DNA from 2 places in the Streptomyces sp. NPDC001220 genome. Region 2 is predicted to be linked to the other one. Evidence: predicted binding sites of a transcription regulator. Region 2 holds the regulator's gene; the other holds the start of a gene.
What was found. The regulator HrcA, encoded in region 2, represses chaperone genes, less so after heat shock. The targets are predictions, from matches to a motif close to TTNGCACTCNGNNNNNCNGAGTGCNAA.
Positions count from the first base shown of each region.

Region 1: a site for HrcA is predicted at 1,340-1,366, ahead of groES (co-chaperone GroES). Genes of this name have one in related genera too.

Region 1 is NZ_JBSFJE010000001.1:327,100-332,643, forward strand. It holds gene ACWDGI_RS01615 (polysaccharide deacetylase family protein) at 1-468, shown strand, start outside; gene ACWDGI_RS01620 (polysaccharide deacetylase family protein) at 465-1,268, shown strand; gene groES (co-chaperone GroES) at 1,513-1,821, shown strand; gene groL (chaperonin GroEL) at 1,940-3,565, shown strand; gene ACWDGI_RS01635 (ester cyclase) at 3,969-4,676, opposite strand; gene ACWDGI_RS01640 (SDR family NAD(P)-dependent oxidoreductase) at 4,753-5,526, opposite strand.
Region 2 is NZ_JBSFJE010000002.1:137,984-143,527, forward strand. It holds gene ACWDGI_RS05220 (hypothetical protein) at 1-35, opposite strand, end outside; gene ACWDGI_RS05225 (VOC family protein) at 133-525, opposite strand; gene ACWDGI_RS05230 (16S rRNA (uracil(1498)-N(3))-methyltransferase) at 574-1,332, opposite strand; gene ACWDGI_RS05235 (nitronate monooxygenase) at 1,329-2,438, opposite strand; gene dnaJ (molecular chaperone DnaJ) at 2,708-3,844, opposite strand; gene hrcA (heat-inducible transcriptional repressor HrcA) at 3,845-4,861, opposite strand; gene ACWDGI_RS05250 (MBL fold metallo-hydrolase) at 5,025-5,544, shown strand, end outside.

The sequences.
Region 1 (5,544 bases), on a different contig from region 2:
ACCGCCTTCCTCAGCAACTACCTCGTCAAGGACGACTACGGCTACTTCCGCACGATGCAGTCCGAGGGCCACACCCTCAACAACCACACCCTGACCCACCCCTATCTGCCCGGCCTCTCCTACGAGGAGCAGAAGGACGAGATCTGCGGCATGCAGGCGATCATGAAGAAGCAGTTCGGCAAGGCGCCGACGGTCTTCCGGCCGCCCTACGGCAACTACAACGGCGACACCCTGCGCGCCGCCAAGTCCTGCGGCATCAAGTACGCGCCGATCTGGGACGAGGAGGTGTTCGTCGACCACTGGGAGTACCGCGAGTGGGACCGCGGCCTGCACCCCGGTGACATCGTGCTCACGCACTTCAGGGGCACGGACGACTGGGACGGCACGATGGTCGACGACATGCGCCGCTTTCTGAACAAGGTCACCCGCGAGGGCTATGCGGTGGCGCGCCTGGAGGACTACCTGTGAGCCGGCCGAGGGCGACGGCCGCGCTGCTGACCGCCGCCCTCCTCCTGGCGGGCTGCGCCCAGTCCGTCGACCCGATCGAACGGCTGGGCAAGAAGGCCGCCGACCGGGTACGGCCGCACGGCCCGGCCGGCGAACAGCCGTACCGCCACTGGGGCCTGACCGCGCCGCTGCTCCCGGCCCCGCACCCACCGCTCCACCCGCTCGCCCTCCACACGAGCCTCCCCCCGGTCGTCGACCACGTCACCACCACCGACAAGGTCGTCTTCCTCACCTACGACGACGGTGCCGAGAAGGACCCCCGGTTCGTGGACATGGTCCGTGAACTGCGGCTCCCGGTGAGCATGTTCCTCACGGACAGCGTGGTCGGCCCCGGCTACGGCCACTTCGCCCGCCTCCAGGAGGTCGGCGCGAGCGTCCAGAACCACACCCTCGACCATCCGGCCATGCCCGGCCTGCCCTACGCCGGCCAGCGCGCCGAGATCTGCGGCCAGCAGGAGAAGCTGAAGTCCCGCTTCGGCATCCGCCCCCGCCTCTTCCGCCCGCCCTACGGCACGTACGACACCACCACCCTGCGCGCGGCGGCCGACTGCGGGGTGGCGGCAGTGGTCCTGTGGCGCGCGGCGATGACGGCCGACGGCATCGCGTACCGCCGCGGTGAGAAGCGGCTGGACCCCGGCGACATCGTCCTGGTCGGTCCGGACGAGGCCACGGGCCTGACCCTGCGCGAACGCACGACCCGCCTGCTCCACCGGGTCCAGGAGAGCGGCCTGACGGTGGGGCGGCTGGAGGACTACCTGTAGGACCGGCGGCAGCCCCAGGGGCGGTCACCGCGGCTCCGGCCACCCTTTTTTCGGCGCCGCGCCGCGGGCAATTGGCACTCCGCTTGACCGAGTGCTAATCGCGGTCATAGTCTCGGCTCTGGCACTCGGCAGATGAGAGTGCCAACAACGCGACGGGCAGGTCCGGCACCCGCGACGACGGATCCACCTGGTCGCCACCTCAGACAGTTAACCCCGTGAGATCTCCGAAGGGGGAGGTCGGATCGTGACGACCACCAGCTCCAAGGTTGCCATCAAGCCGCTCGAGGACCGCATCGTGGTCCAGCCGCTCGACGCCGAGCAGACCACCGCCTCTGGCCTGGTCATCCCGGACACCGCGAAGGAGAAGCCCCAGGAGGGCGCTGTCCTCGCCGTGGGCCCGGGCCGTTTCGAGAACGGCGAGCGCCTGCCGCTCGACGTCAAGGTCGGCGACGTCGTGCTCTACAGCAAGTACGGCGGCACCGAGGTGAAGTACAACGGCGACGAGTACCTCGTCCTCTCGGCTCGCGACGTGCTCGCGATCATCGAGAAGTAGTTCACCCCAAGCACATTCTGCTTTGAGCTGCGCCCCTGGCCCCCGCGACCTTATGAAGCCGGGCGTCAGGGGCGCGGTTCGTTTCACCCACGTTTTCCGAGAGGGCTGAACCGCTCCCATGGCGAAGATCCTGAAGTTCGACGAGGACGCCCGTCGCGCCCTCGAGCGCGGCGTCAACAAGCTTGCCGACACGGTCAAGGTGACGATCGGCCCCAAGGGCCGCAACGTCGTCATCGACAAGAAGTTCGGCGCCCCCACCATCACCAACGACGGTGTCACCATCGCCCGCGAGGTCGAGATCGAGGACCCGTACGAGAACCTCGGCGCGCAGCTGGTGAAGGAGGTGGCGACCAAGACCAACGACATCGCGGGTGACGGTACGACCACCGCCACCGTGCTGGCCCAGGCGCTCGTCCGCGAGGGCCTCAAGAACGTCGCCGCGGGTGCCTCCCCGGCCGCCCTGAAGAAGGGCATCGACGCCGCCGTCGCCGCCATCTCCGAGGACCTGCTCGCGACGGCCCGCCCGATCGACGAGAAGTCCGACATCGCCGCCGTGGCCGCGCTGTCCGCCCAGGACCAGCAGGTCGGCGAGCTCATCGCCGAGGCGATGGACAAGGTCGGCAAGGACGGTGTCATCACCGTCGAGGAGTCCAACACCTTCGGTCTGGAGCTGGACTTCACCGAGGGCATGGCCTTCGACAAGGGCTACCTGTCGCCGTACTTCGTGACGGACCAGGAGCGCATGGAGGCCGTCCTGGAGGACCCCTACATCCTCATCAACCAGGGCAAGGTCTCCTCCATCGCGGACCTGCTCCCGCTGCTCGAGAAGATCATCCAGGGCAACGCCTCCCGCCCGCTGCTGATCATCGCCGAGGACGTCGAGGGCGAGGCGCTCTCCACCCTCGTCGTCAACAAGATCCGCGGCACCTTCAACGCGGTCGCGGTCAAGGCCCCCGGCTTCGGCGACCGCCGCAAGGCGATGCTGGAGGACCTGGCGATCCTCACCGGCGCCACGGTCATCTCCGAGGAGGTCGGCCTCAAGCTCGACCAGGTCGGCCTGGACGTGCTGGGCTCCGCCCGCCGTGTCACGGTCACCAAGGACGACACCACGGTCGTCGACGGTGCCGGTGACTCCGGTGCCGTCACCGGCCGCGTCGCCCAGATCAAGGCCGAGATCGAGAACACCGACTCCGACTGGGACCGCGAGAAGCTCCAGGAGCGCCTCGCGAAGCTGGCCGGCGGCGTGTGCGTGATCAAGGTCGGCGCCGCCACCGAGGTGGAGCTGAAGGAGAAGAAGCACCGTCTGGAGGACGCCATCTCCGCGACCCGCGCCGCGGTCGAGGAGGGCATCGTCTCCGGTGGTGGCTCCGCGCTCGTCCACGCCGCGAAGGTGCTGGAGGGCGGCCTGGGCAAGACCGGCGACGAGGCCACCGGTGTCGCCGTGGTCCGCCGCGCGGTCGTCGAGCCGCTGCGCTGGATCGCCGAGAACGCCGGCCTGGAGGGCTACGTCATCACCTCCAAGGTCGCCGAGCTGGAGAAGGGCCAGGGCTTCAACGCCGCCACCGGCGAGTACGGCGACCTGGTCAAGGCCGGCGTCATCGACCCGGTCAAGGTCACCCGCTCCGCCCTGGAGAACGCGGCCTCCATCGCCTCCCTGCTTCTGACGACCGAGACCCTGGTCGTCGAGAAGAAGGAAGAGGAGGAGCCGGCGGCCGGCGGTCACTCCCACGGCCACTCCCACTGAGGCAACGCCCCAGTAGCCGAAGAAGCCCCCGTCCCCGGTCGTCCGCCGGGAACGGGGGCTTCGCCCCTCGCGGGTACTTCCTACTGTCGTACCACTTCGCCGGTCGTACTACTCCACGACAGCTGCCGGTTCAGGTCTCCGGCGGTCCAGCGCTCCGACCGGTTCAGTCACTTCTGCAGCGCGAGTCCAGCGCGCCGACCGGTTCCGCTCACTGCCGCAGCGAGTCGAGCGCGCCGACCGGTTCCGCTCAGTTCTGCAGCGAGTCGAGTGCGCCGACCGGTTCCGCTTAGTGCCGCAGCGAGTCGAGTGCGCCGACCGGTTCCGCTCAGTTCTGCAGCGAGTCGAGTGTGCCGACCGGTTCCGCTCAGTGCCGCAGCGAGTCGAGCGCTCCGACCGGTTCCGCTCAGTTCTGCAGCGTGTCCAGTGCTCCGAGCCGGTCCATCAGCCCGAGCCGGTCGTACTGCAACCAGCCCTCGGTCATCTTCCCGGCGGCGTCGAAGCGGTGGATCGTCGTCCCGGCCATGGTGACCTGCCGGCCGGTGTTCGGCATCCCCATGAACGCCGCCCGCTGCACACCCGTCCAGAGCCACCTGGTGCACACCCGGTCGCCCTGGGAGATCTGGTCCTCGATGAGGAACGAGAAGTCGAAGGCCTCCCGCCACATCTCCAGCTTGCGGCGCATCGCGTCCATGCCGATGGTGTCCTGGCCCTCGACCGGATCGTGGTCGTGGTAGTCCTCGGTGATCAGGCCGTCCAGCGGAACCAACGGGCCGGGCGCGGCGATCGTCTCGAAGAACCGCCGCGCGGTGTCGGCGTACCACCGCTCGTCGCGCACCACGTCCAGATCCGTGAACGTCGGCATCCCCTCGCAGAGTGCCAGCATCTCGTTGAGGACCTGGTCGGTCTCCGGCCGGTTGGAGTTCCGCATCGCCTCCTCGTACGAGGGGAACTCCACGATCTCGACGACGTGCGACGCGTCGGAGCGGTCCTTGCCGACCACCGCGTGCGTCGCCGTCCGCTTTCCCTTGGCCTGCGTGACCCACCTGTCCATCAGCCGGTCCATCTCGGCCGGCCTGCTGGTCCTGCACTCGATGAGCTGTACGAACGTCATGCCGCCGCCTCCGGCCCCCCTGGGTCCGGTACCGTCACGCCCATTTTCCCACCGGCGGCAAGCGGCACCACAGCCGTCACTGCGGCCCGTACTTGCGTCCCGTCCTCGAGGTGATGCCGCCGAGCAGCCCGTGCGGCGCCACCTTCGCCAGACCGGTCAGCACCTTGTACCGCGGGTCCGGGATCGACAGCGACTTGCCGCGGGCGAGGTCGGCGAGCGCCGCCTCGACCAGCTTGTCGGCGTCCAGCCACATCCAGTCCGGGATGTTGTCCGTGCCCATCCCGGCCCGCTGGTGGAACTCGGTGCGCACGAAACCGGGCGCCAGCGCCATCAGGCGGACGCCGGTCCCCGCCAGGTCGCGCGCCGCGCCCTGGGTGAACTGGACGACCCACGCCTTCGAGGCCCCGTAGGTGCCCCGGGGCACGAAGGCCGCCACCGAGGCCACGTTGACGACACCGCCGCGCCCGCGCTCCCGCATCGCCTCGGCCGCCGCCGAGGTCAGCCGCAGCACCGCCTCGCAGTGCACCTTGAGCATCTTCAGCTCGTCGGCCATCGAGACGTCCAGATAGCGGCCCTTGTTGCCGAAGCCCGCGTTGTTGATCAGCAGGTCGACCGGGTTCCTGCGGTCGCCGAGGCGGCCGGCGACCGACTCGATGCCGGTGTCCTCGGCGAGGTCGGCGGTGAGCACCTCCGCCTCGATGCCGTGCCGGTCGTGCAGCTCGGTCGCCTGCTCGCGCAGCCGTTTGGTGTCCCGCGCCACCAGGACGAGGTTGTGCCCGTCCGCCGCCAGCCGCCGCGCGAACGCGGCGCCGATCCCCGCGGTCGATCCCGTAATCAGAGCCGTTGTCATGGCCCAAGGGTAGTTACC
Region 2 (5,544 bases):
AGCGGCCGTCGCCAAATCGGCCTCAATGCCCCCATGGAGGGCAGCCTGCCACCGTCGTGCCCGTGACGGTAGGGGGCATGCGGCCACTCACGTGTTCGGAGTCGTCCCCCCTGAGGCGGAAGGACGGACTCCTCAGGTGCGCAGCAGCAGCCACTCCTGGAGTTCCACCAGGTTGCCCTCCGGGTCCTTGAGGTGGGCGACGCGCATGCGTTCCGTCATCGGCGCCGGCCCGTGCACCAGGACCGCGCCCCGGGCGGCGATCTGCTCGCAGTAGGCGTCCAGGTCGTCCACGCGCAGCACCACCAGCGATCGGTGCCCGGTCGCGGTGTCTCCCAGCTCGCCCAGTACCTCGGCCATCATGGCCCGGTCCTGCAGGGCTATCCCCGCCGACCCGGCGTGCGGACTGAACTTCTCGTACGGTCCCTCGCTCGCCCCCGACTGCGGCTTCAGTCCGAGCACTTCGGCGTAGAAGCGGTAGCAGGCGGCGAAGTCGGAGACCAGGAGCCGGACTTGGGCGAGTTCCACGGCGCGTTCCCCCTGTGGTGTCGTACGGGTCGGGACCAGTCGTACCGGTCAGGACCACCGGCCGGTACGGCCGAGGAGCAGGGCCGCGGCCGCGGTCCCGGCAGTCGATGTGCGCATCACGGTAGGCCCCAGGGTGCAGGCCTTGGCGCCCGCCTCCTCGAAGAGCGCCACCTCGTCCCGGGCGACGCCGCCCTCGGGTCCGACGACCAGCACGATCTCGCCCTCGGCGGGCAGCCGGGCGGCGGCGAGCGGCTCGCTGGCGTGCTCGAAGTCGGAGTGCAGTACGGCGGCCAGATCGGCTTCGGCGAGCAGTGCGGCGACCTGCTTGGTGGTCGCCGCGTCCGTGATCTCCGGGAAGCGCACCCGGCGGGACTGCTTGCCGGCCTCGCGGGCGGTGGCCCGCCACTTGGCGAGGGACTTCAGGCCCCGGTCGCCCTTCCACTGGGTGATGCAGCGGGCGGCCTGCCAGGGCACGATCCGGTCGACGCCGACCTCGGTCATGGTCTCCACGGCGACCTCGCCGCGGTCGCCCTTGGGCAGCGCCTGGACGACGGTGATACGGGGCCGCGGGAGGGGTTCCTCGTGGAGGGTCTCCAGGTCCGTCACGACGAGCCGGTCCTTGCCCTCGGCGGCCTTGACGACGCCCTCGCTCCAGCGTCCGCGCCCGTCGGTGAGGATGACGTCCTCCCCGGGCCGCAGCCGCTTCACGGAGACGGCGTGCCGGCCCTCGGGGCCGTCCAGGACGACCTCGCCGCCGGCGGAGCCGGGCACCACCAGCGGGTCGAGCACGAACACCGGGGCGGTCATCGCCCGTCCTCCCTGTCGGCTCCGCCGGCCCGGTCGCCCTCGGCCTTGCCCGACAACGCTGTCGACGCGGCGGCGAGTTCCTGCGCGAGGACCTCCACCAGCCGCCCCGCGGGCAGCTCCCGGGCCATCCGGTGCCCCTGCCCGGCCCACAGGGCCATGCCCTGCGCGTCCCCGGCCCTGGCGGCGGCCTTGCGCAGCGGGGAGGTGAGGTGGTGGACCTCGGGGTAGGCGGCGGGCGCGTACGGGCCGTGCTCGCGCATGAAGCGGTTGACCAGGCCGCGGGCGGGCCGCCCGGAGAACGCCCGGGTCAGCGCGGTCCGGGTGAACAGCGGGTCGGTCAGCGCCCGCTTGTGCGGGTCGGCGGCGCCGGACTCGGGAGTGGCGAGGAAGGCGGTGCCCAGCTGGGCCGCGCTCGCCCCCGCGGCGAGCACGGCGGCGATCTGGCTGCCGCGCATGATGCCGCCCGCGGCGACCACCGGGATGCTCACGGTCTCGCGTATCTGGGCGACCAGCGACAGCAGGCCGATCCCGGAGCCGTCGTTCTCCGGCACGTCCCGGTGGGTGCCCTGGTGTCCGCCGGCCTCCACGCCCTGGGCGATCACCGCGTCGGCGCCGGCCCGCTCGACGGCGAGGGCCTCCTCGGCGGTGGTGGCGGTGACGAGGGTGAGGGTCCCCGCCCGGCGCAGGGCGGCCAGTGCCTCGGGACTCGGCACACCGAAGTGGAAGGAGACCGCGGCCACCGGGTTGTCGAGGAGCACGGCGAGCTTCGCGTCGTACCCGTCGTCCCGGCCGCTGTCCGGGTCGCCGAGCTCGGTCTCGTACCAGGCGGCCTCACCGGCCAGCTGATGCGCGTAGACCTCGACCGCGCCGGACTCGGCATGCTCCGGCTGCGGCATGAAGAGGTTCATCCCGAAGGGGCGGCCGGTCAGTCCGCGCAGCTGCTTGATCTCCTGGTACATCCCGTCGGCGGTCTTGTACCCGGCGGCCAGGAACCCCAGCCCGCCCGCCTCGGACACGGCGGCGGCGAGCTGCGGCACGGAAACCCCGCCCGCCATCGGGGCCTGCACGATCGGAAGCGGGAAGAGATCGGTCAGTGCGGAGGACATGACGGCATGTTGTCACGTCCTCCGAACAAGACCGAATCGGGCCGTCCCTTTGGCACATGCCAGATATTTCCGGGCCGAAGGGGCAGCGCCCGTCTCCGGGCCGAAGGGGCGGCGCCCGTCTCCAGGCCGAAGGGGCGGCGCCCCGGCCCGGTGAGCCGTCAACGCCCGTTGAACGCGCCCTCCAGCCGGCTGAACAATCCCTGCCGGCCCGGCTGACCGCATCCTCCGGGGGCCGACCCCCGGACCCCCGGCAACTCCCGCAGCCCGCGTCAGCGCCCGTTGAACGCGTCCTTCAGCCGGCTGAACAATCCCTGCTGGCCCGGCTGGAACTGCCCCGTCGGCCGTTCCTCGCCGCGCAGCTTCGCCAGCTCGCGCAGCAGCCGCTCCTGCTCGGGGTCGAGCTTGGTCGGGGTCGTCACCTCGACGTGGACGATCAGGTCGCCCCGGCCGCCGCCGCGCAGATGCGTGACACCGCGGCCGTGCAGCGGGATCGACTGCCCGGACTGCGTGCCCGGCCGGATGTCGACCTCCTCCATCCCGTCCAGCGTCTCCAGCGGCACCTTCGTACCGAGCGACGCCGCCGTCATCGGGATCGTCACCGTGCAGTGCAGGTCGTCGCCGCGCCGCTGGAACGTGGAGTGCGGCAGCTCGTGGATCTCTACGTACAGGTCGCCGGCCGGACCGCCACCGGGCCCGACCTCGCCCTCGCCGGCGAGCTGGATCCGGGTGCCGTTGTCGACACCGGCCGGGATCTTCACGGTCAGCGTCCGCCGCGACCGCACCCGCCCGTCACCGGCGCACTCGGGACACGGCGTCGGCACGACCGTGCCGAAGCCCTGGCACTGCGGGCAGGGCCGGGAGGTCATGACCTGGCCCAGGAAGGACCGGGTCACCTGCGACACCTCGCCGCGACCGCGGCACATGTCACACGTCTGGGCGGAGGTGCCCGGCGCCGCGCCCTCACCGTTGCAGGTGTTGCAGACGACCGCCGTGTCGACCTGGATGTCCTTGGTCGTACCGAAGGCCGCCTCGTCGAGCTCGACCTCGATCCGGATCATGGCGTCCTGACCGCGCCGGGTGCGCGATCGCGGGCCGCGCTGCGACGCGGTGCCGAAGAACGCGTCCATGATGTCCGAGAAGTTTCCGAAACCACCGGCCCCGAAGCCGCCCGCGCCCGCGCCGCCGCTCTGCGAGAGCGGATCGCCGCCGAGGTCGTAGACCTGCTTCTTCTGCGGGTCCGAGAGCACCTCGTAAGCGGCGTTGATCTCCTTGAACCGCTCCTGGGTCTTCGGATCCGGGTTGACGTCCGGGTGCAGCTCGCGCGCGAGCCGACGGAAGGCCTTCTTGATCTCTTCCTGCGACGCGTCGCGGCGCACGCCGAGAACGGCGTAGTAGTCCGTGGCCACTTACGACTCCGCCAGGATCTGTCCGACGTACCGTGCCACCGCTCGTACCGCTCCCATCGTTCCCGGGTAATCCATGCGGGTCGGGCCGACCACGCCGAGTTTGGCGAGTGCCTCGCCGCCCGAACCGTAGCCGACCGACACCACGGACGTGGAGTTGAGTCCCTCGTAGGCGTTCTCGTGACCGATGCGTACGGTCATGCCCGAATCCCCCGCCTCGCCCATGAGCTTGAGGAGGACGACATGCTCCTCCAGTGCCTCCAGGACGGGCCGGATCATGAGGGGAAAGTCATGCCCGAAGCGGGTGAGATTGGCGGTGCCGCCGATCATCAACCGCTCCTCGTTCTCCTCGACGAGCGTCTCCAGCAGGGTGGAGAGCACCGCCGAGACCGTACCGCGGTCCTCGGCCTCGAAGGCGTCCGGCAGGTCCTCGACCAGCCGGGGCACGTCCGAGAACCGGCGACCGGCGACCCGGCTGTTGAGCCGCGCCCGCAGATCGGCCAGCGACGACTCCCCGAAGGGCGCCGGGCAGTCGACCATCCGCTGCTCGACCCGCCCGGTGTCGGTGATCAGCACCAGCATCAGCCGGGCCGGCGCCAGCGCGAGCAGTTCCACGTGCCGCACGGTGGACCGGGTCAGCGACGGATACTGCACGACCGCGACCTGCCGCGTCAGCTGCGCCAGCAGCCGCACCGTCCGCGCCACGACGTCGTCGAGGTCGACGGCGCCGTCGAGGAAGTTCTGGATGGCCCGCCGCTCCGGCGCGCTCATCGGCTTCACGCCGGCGAGCTTGTCGACGAACAGCCGGTAGCCCTTGTCGGTCGGGATCCGCCCGGCGCTGGTGTGCGGCTGGGCGATGTACCCCTCGTCCTCCAGGGCGGCCATGTCGTTGCGCACGGTCGCCGGGGAGACGCCGAGGTTGTGCCGCTCGGTCAGCGCCTTCGACCCCACCGGCTCCTCGGTGCCGACGTAGTCCTGGACGATGGCGCGCAATACCTGAAGCCTGCGTTCACTCAGCATCCAGCGCCACACCTCCAGAAAGTCGTCCCCGCGGCCTTTCGGGTCTTTCGCCTGGCACTCTGCGAGCCCGAGTGCCAGCATCCCCGGCCCAGTGTACGGCCGTCGGGTACCGACTGGGCAAGGTCGGCGAGGACCCGGGACGTTCTGCCGCTAGCGTCGCGGTGTGACGGTGACTTGGGAAGAGCTGGGCTGGGAGCGGGTGGCCGAGGGGGTCGGCCGGTGCCGGCTGCCGGGCTGGGACTGCACGGCCGGGCTGGTCCTCGGGGCGGGCCCGGTCCTGATGGTGGACGCGGGGTCGAGCCTGGCGGAGGGCGCGAGGCTGCGCGGGGAGGCGCAGCGGCTGGCCGGGCGCCGTGTGACCCATCTCGCGCTCACCCATCCGCACTTCGACCACGTCTTCGGCGCCCCGGTGTTCGCGGGCACGGAGGTGTACGCGGCGGCGGGCGCGGAGGCCGTCCTCACGCACGGCCGCGAGGCACTCCGCCTGGACGCGGTCCGCAACGGCCTGCCGGCCCCGGAGGCCGAGGAGGCGGCCGACGCGCTGCCCCCGCCCCGCCGCCCTGTCTCCGGCGAGTGGAACCTCGACCTCGGCGACGGCCGCCGGGCCCTGCTGGCCGACGTGGGCCCCGGCCACACCCGCCACGACCTCGCCGTCCTCGTCCCCGGCGACCCGCCGGTGGTGT